DNA from 3 places in the Mycobacterium sp. 48b genome. Region 1 is predicted to be linked to each of the others. Evidence: predicted binding sites of a transcription regulator. Region 1 holds the regulator's gene; each other region holds the start of a gene.
The links. Region 1 encodes LexA, which represses DNA repair genes until DNA is damaged. Its sites were predicted from a motif close to CGAACANNTGTTCG; they were not measured.
Positions count from the first base shown of each region.

Region 2: the regulator LexA is predicted to act here: its motif matches at 1,110-1,123, upstream of ACNQR1_RS29050 (error-prone DNA polymerase).
Region 3: the regulator LexA is predicted to act here: its motif matches at 1,437-1,450, upstream of ACNQR1_RS23030 (DUF222 domain-containing protein).

Region 1 covers NZ_JBLVUL010000001.1:4,994,857-4,997,122, reverse strand. The annotation lists gene ACNQR1_RS24380 (LGFP repeat-containing protein) at 1-744, shown strand, start outside; gene lexA (transcriptional repressor LexA) at 796-1,515, opposite strand; gene ACNQR1_RS24370 (LysM peptidoglycan-binding domain-containing protein) at 1,758-2,255, shown strand.
Region 2 covers NZ_JBLVUL010000001.1:5,945,365-5,947,630, forward strand. The annotation lists gene ACNQR1_RS29050 (error-prone DNA polymerase) at 1-1,096, opposite strand, end outside; gene ACNQR1_RS29055 (hypothetical protein) at 1,237-1,458, shown strand; gene ACNQR1_RS29060 (DUF692 domain-containing protein) at 1,466-2,266, shown strand, end outside.
Region 3 covers NZ_JBLVUL010000001.1:4,721,445-4,723,710, forward strand. The annotation lists gene ACNQR1_RS23015 (ABC transporter substrate-binding protein) at 1-197, opposite strand, end outside; gene ACNQR1_RS23020 (4Fe-4S dicluster domain-containing protein) at 208-435, opposite strand; gene ACNQR1_RS23025 (GntR family transcriptional regulator) at 432-1,187, opposite strand; gene ACNQR1_RS23030 (DUF222 domain-containing protein) at 1,455-2,266, shown strand, end outside.

The DNA of each region.
Region 1 (2,266 bases):
GCGGCGTCCCCCTATGACGGTCCCACCGACATCGCGATCCCGGTCAGTCAATGGGCCGCACCGCACGGATCGGCAAGTGGCTACGGATCACCGGGCGAGGAGGACGAACCACCCGAGGACTCCTCGCAGCTGGCCGGCCCGGAGTCCGGGCAGCGCTACGGCGGCTACGACGACGACAGCTACCACGACGACGACGACTTCGACGATGACGACGACTTCGAAGAAGATGACTTCGAGGACGACGATTTCGACGAGGACGAGGACCTCGACGCGCCGATAGACGCCGACTTCGAGGAAGTCGCCGAAGGTGACGACACCGAGGGTGAGATCGAGGCGGAGCTCGCGGACGAGGATCTGACGGACACCCGTGCGCTCGTGAGCCCGGCCGGCGGAGTGCCCGAGGCGCAAGGTTTCGCGGTGCCGGCCGGCCTGGTCGTGTCGAGCGACCAGGACAACGTCGACACCGCTCCGACCCGGGTCATCACCGAGGCCGAGGCATACAGCGGGGAGGCCCACAGCGGCCGCCATGCTGCCATCGAACTCGATGAGATCCCCAGCGCCACGGCCATTCACCTGCCGCTGGACGATCCGAACCGTGCGCCGGAGGGATATCCGATCAAGGCCGACACGAAGTCGGGCCGGTACTGGGCGCCCGACAGCAGTGAGTACGACGACGCTGCGGCCGAGATCTGGTTCGCCAGTGAGGAATTCGCACGCACGAACGGATTCTTCCGAGCCGACTGAAATCGAGGGACCCGGCCACCGTGGAGGGCGGCCGGGTCGGATCCTGCTCGGTCAGATCTTGCGGATCACGGTGACCACTTTGCCGAGCACCGCTGCGTCGTTGCCCGGGATGGGGTCGTAGGCCGGGTTGTGCGGCATGAGCCAGACCTGCCCGCGTGTCCGCTTGAAGGTCTTGACGGTGGCCTCACCGTCGATCATGGCCGCCACGATGTCACCGTTGTCGGCCACGCTCTGCTGGCGCACCACCACCCAGTCGCCGTCGCAGATCGCGGCGTCGACCATCGAGTCCCCGACGACCTTGAGCAGGAACAGCGAGCCCTCGCCGACCAGTTCGCGGGGGAGCGGGAAGACATCCTCGACGGCCTGCTCGGCCAGGATGGGACCACCCGCGGCGATGCGTCCCAGCACCGGGACGAAGGTCGGTTCGGGTAGCGCATCGGAGCCGGCCACATCGGTGGACACGACGGCGGCCGCGGGATCGTCGGCGGCACGCACGTCGACCGCGCGCGGCCGGTTGGGGTCGCGCCGCAGATAGCCCTTGCGCTCCAGGGTGCGCAGCTGGTGGGCGACCGACGAGGTCGAGGTCAAGCCGACCGCATCGCCGATCTCGCGAATGCTGGGCGGGTAGCCGCGACTGGTCACCGACGCGCGGATCACGTCGAGAATGGTCCGTTGCCGGTCGGTGAGGCCGCCCTCGGCCCGGCGTGGGGCCGCGCCGTCCGATTCGGCCGAGCTGTCGATGCTGCCGTCCCTGCTGCGGTCGTCGCTCATGAGGGCGAATGTAGTCGCTGCTCGAACATTAATCAAACATGTGTTCGATGCGTGTTGCGGCGTGTCCCCTGGTGGGGTGCCTGCGGGGGTGTGTGCGGGCCGTCGACGGGCTTCTCCGCCCGAACTTGTCGGTGCCCCATTCTATCGTTTGGCAACAGTTCGATCACATGTTCTATCAATCGAACACCTGAGCGACTATGTTCGAACACAAGAGCGAATACGACCCACCGAAAGGCAGTCAGATGGCGATCATCGATATCCCCGCCGATAGCCGTTCCAGCGCTGTTCGGGCCATGCGGAAGGCGCAGCCGCCCCGGGCCCGCGCCCAGTTCGGCGCCGCCGCGCCCCGCCCCGTGCGCCGGGTCCAGCGGCCGGCGCCCTCCCGTCCCGCCGCCGGTGCACCCCGGTACCGCGGAACCGGGGTGCTGATGTCGCGGGCATCCCATCGGAGTCGTCCCATCACGCCGTTGACCACGGTCCTGTTGGCGCTCGTCGCGGCCGGCATCACCGTGTGGCTCGGGTTGGTGGCCCAACTCGGTGGTGTCGTGGGGGCCGAGACGCCCGCGCCGGCTGATCTGGCGGTGGTCCAGGTGAAGTCGGGGGAGACGCTGCAGCAGGTGGCGCGGCGGATCGCCCCGGATGCCCCGGTGGCCCGGGTCGTCGAGCAGATCCGCGATCTCAACCAGCTCGACTCCGCGGCCGTCGATGCAGGGCAGACACTGCTCGCCCCGGTTGGCTGAGCACTGCGATG
Region 2 (2,266 bases), 950 kb from region 1:
GCCCGTACCGCTCGGCGGCACCCACCATGACCAGATGGCGCAGCCAGCTGTCCTCGGTGTGCCCGGTTGGAACGTCGAACGGCGGCAGCTGCGGGGCGATGAGCGCCAGACCGAAGGCGCACTGCTCACCGAGATCTGCTGCGGCCGTCACGATCTCCACACCGAACCGCTGGGCCATCTCCTCCCCCGAGCGCAGGTGGGAGCCGCCGAGCGGGGCCAGCCACCCGGCCGCGGTGTCCATCGAGTTGCGGGCCCGGATCGCCGCCATCGCCATGGCCAGCCGCCCCCGGTCGGGGGTGGCGAAGTGCGCACCGGTGGTGGCCACCACCGGTATCCCGAACCGCGACGCCAGCCCGGCCAGGACGGCATTGCGCTCGTCATCGCACGGATGGCCGTGATGGGCGAGTTCGACGCTGACCCGGCCTGCCCCGAAACGGTCCACCAGATCGGCCAGAGCGGAGGCGGCAGCTTCCGGACCGCCGCGGGAAAGCGCCTCGCGGACATGACCTTTACGACAGCCCGTGAGGATGTGCCAGTGCCCGCCGGCGGCCTCGGTGAGCCCGTCGAAGTCGTAGCGGGGCTTGCCTTTCTCACCCCCGGCCAGGTGGGCTTTGGCGATCTCGCGCGACAACCGTCGATACCCCTCCGGCCCACGGGCGAGCACCAGCAGATGCGGGCCGGGCGGATCGGGGTCCTCGGTGCGGGGAATGTTCCCCAGCGAGAGCTCGGCGCCGAAGACCGTGGCTACGTCCAGTTCCCGAGCCGCCTCGGCGAACCGGACCACACCGTAGAGCCCGTCGTGATCGGTCAGCGCGATCGCCCGCAGGTTCAGCCGGGCCGCCTCCTCCACCAACTCCTCCGGCGTGCTCGCGCCGTCGAGGAAGCTGTACGCCGAATGCGTGTGCAGCTCGGCGTAACGGACCGACGTACGCGGCCGGTCGAGTTCCGGCGGTTGATAGCTGCCGCGCTTACGCGACCAGGCCGGACTGTCCCCGCCGTCGCCCGCTGGCTCCAACGGCAGGCCGGAACGACGCGGCTTGCCGGTAAGTACCCGCTCCATCTCCGACCAGCTCGGCGGCCCGTTATGCCAACCCACCCCACCAGTGTATCGAACATCTGTTCGACGCAGCCAAGGGGCTGAATCAGGTAGTCAACTACCCGCGACCGCGCCCGCGCAGCTTCCTAACCTCGGCATATCACCGGATTCCTCCGGTAACCGCAGGAAAGGATCGCATCATGGCCGATTTGAACCCCCAGCCGCTGCCCCCACGGGACCGGATCCGGATCAGCGCCCCCGATTCGGTGCTGTTCGATCTCAAGAAGTTCCAGAAGGCACAGGCCAGTGTGCTCGGGCAGGCCGGCTGCCCTGGTTGCCACTCCGGACTGGACCTGCACTGGCAGGGATTCTCCGACTTCGTCATCAACGAAGAGGGCGTCGCCACGCCCACCACGGGTTAGCTTTTCGATGTCGCGGCCCGATCTCGGCGTCGGCGTCATCGCCACCACCGGCCTGGACCTGGTCTGGAGCGAAGTCGCCGACCTCATCGACGTGGTCGAGGTCGAGCCGCAGACGATGTGGACGCCACGCCAAACCGGCTGGGACATCAACGAACCCGCGTTCGACTGGGTCGAGAGCCGAGACCGTCCCACGCTGGTGCACGGGGTGGGCTTCCCGGTCGGGGGTTGCACCGCCCCCGACCCGGCCGGGGTGAAGCTGGCCGCCCAGTGCGCCGCGCGGCTCGGGGCCACGCACTGGAGCGAACACCTGTCGTTCAACCAGGTCCGCCACGCGGGTCACGAGCTCGACGCCGGGTTCCTGCTGCCGCCGGCGCAGACCCGCGCCGGCGTCGAGGCCGCCGTCGAACACATCGACAGCTACCAAACCCATTCAGAGCGGCCATTTCTCATCGAGACCGGAGTCAACTATCTTCGGCCGCGCCCCGGCGAGCTGCCCGACGGCAGCTTCATCGCCGAGATCGCCCGGCGAGCCGACTGCGGCATCCTGCTCGACCTGCACAACCTGCTGGCCAATGAACGCAACGGCCGCCAACCCGTCGAGGACGTCCTGGACGCCCTGCCACTGGATCGAGTGCTGGAGATCCACGTCGCCGGCGGCTTCGAATTGGAGGGCTATTACCTGGACGCCCATATCGGCGGTCCGGATCTGGAGCTGTTGTCCCTGCTGGCTTGCACGATCCCGCGGTTACCCCAACTACGCGCGGTGGTGTTCGAGGCGGTGCCCACTGCGATGGTGTCGCTCGGCGCG
Region 3 (2,266 bases), 270 kb from region 1:
GTGGTGATGTCGGCAAGGCGGCGTTCCAGGTACCCCTGGGCGCGCAACAGGGTGCCTGCGGTGACGGTGTTGATGGTCTTGGACTGGTAGCCGACGACGACGTCGACGGTGTCGGAAGACTTCGTCGCAGAGTCCAGGGAGCAACCGGCGGTCGCGAGGGTCAGACCGGCGGTCAGGGCGATCAGGGCTGTTTTCACATCGGGTCCTCTAGCGGATGAGATAGGGCATGTTGACGGTGACGGCGCCGGTGGGACAGCGGGCCGCGCACGGGCCGCAGTACCAGCACTCGTCGACGTGCATGAAGGCCTTGCCGTTCTCGGGATTGATCGCCAGCGAATCCAGCGGACACACGTCGACGCACAGCGTGCAGCCCTCGATACACAGGGACTCGTCGATGGTCACCGGGACATCGGCGCGTTGATTGACCAGCGTCATGCATCTCTCCTAACGAGGTTGCCGCGCATGGTGATTCGATCACCACGCATTCTGATGTACTCCAGGTCGACGGGCGTGCCGTCGTCCAGACTCGTGAGCCGTTCGGCCATCAGCAGCGCGGATCCGGCGGGCACCTGTAGCGTCGCCGCGGTATGCGGGTCCGCCGAAACCGCCTCCAGCGCAAGACTCGCCCCGCCCAGGCGGTGCCCGCTGACCCGTTCGATGAGCGCGAAGATGTCGTTGCTCTCCAGGGCATGACCGATCACCTGCTCGCCGATCTCGGGAGCCAGGTAGGTCAGATCCAGCGACAGCGGCAGGTCGGCGAGATAGCGCAGCCGCTCGATGAAGACCACCTGGGCGCCGGGCTCGACGGCGAGCTTGCGGGCCACTGCGGGCGGGGCCGAGAGCCGCTGCACCGCACGGACTTCGTTGCGGACGTCGCCGTAGTCCTTGAAGGTCTCCTTGAGCCCCACCAACGCGTCCAGGCCGTGGTCGTACTTGCGGCCCGCCACGTGCGTGCCCACCTTGGTGCCGCGGTCGATCAAACCCTCGGTCTTGAGGACGGCGAGGGCTTCACGGACGGTGTTGCGGGAGACGAAGAATTCGGCGGCCAGGTCCGCCTCGGCAGGCAGGGCGTCGGCATAGGTCCCCTCGTAGATCTGGTGGCGCAGCACGTCGGCCACCTGCCGGGCCCGATCGGCACGGGCACGGCGATTCGGCAGCGATACGGGACGGGCTTCGGGCTGCGACACGCACTCAAGGTAAGGGGCTTTTCAGGGCACCCGCAGTGCGGCGGATACGCCGTCGACGCAGGTTAACTGATTGCGCCGCCGACCGACCCGGAAGTACCTGGCGAAACCGCGAGGCCGACCGGCATTACGCCACCTCGGCCCCGACAAGAATTTACAAATCGCGATGATCGAAACATCGCCGCACCAGCCCGAGAAACTTTGGCCACTTTTGCCTCGCCAGTACCAATTCACGGTTTGTTGTCAGGGTATCGAACTAGTGTTCGAATCATGAAGTTCGGGTTGGCACTGGACCGGGACGCGCTGCATACCGCGCTGGCCGGTCACCACGCCGCGACGGCGTCGCTGGTCGATGTCGATTTCACCAGGTTCGCCACCGCGGAATTGTTGGCGCTGCAATCCCAGCGGGAGCACCACGCCCGCACCGAGGCGATGATCGATCACCGGATCCAGGCCGCTCTGATGGCTCAGGCCACCCCGCACGAGATCGGCGGCAAGTCCTGGAAGGATGTGCTGGCCACCCGGATGCGGATCAGCGGCAAGGAAGCATCCCGCCGCGTGGCCGCAGCCGCCGAGTTGGGGCCGCGATATGCCATCGGCGGTGAGGTGCTGGAGCCACTGCTGCCCGCGTGTGCCGATGCGCTGTTGTCAGGCTCGATCAACCCCGAACACATCACGATCATCCGCGACACCGTGGCCAAGGCCGAGAAATACGTCAGCACCGCCGAACTCGGCCAGATCGAATCGGACCTGGTGGCCGCTGCGACCCGCGACACCCCAGAAACACTCAAAGCTGCCGCCGACAAACTGCTGTACCTCCTGAACCAGGACGGCGACAGCCCCGACATCGCCGCCCACCTGCGCGGTCTGCGGATCGGCAAACAGGACGCCGACGGACTGGTGCACGTCCAGGGTTGGCTGGACCCCGAGGCAGCGTCGTATCTCACGGCTGTCACCGGCGTGTGGGGTCAACCCGGCATCAACAACCCCGATGACCAACAGCCGGTCCACAACCCCACACCCAACCCACTCGACATGCCCGGTGCCCCTGACGCCGAAGGCAATGCGGCAGACACCGACCT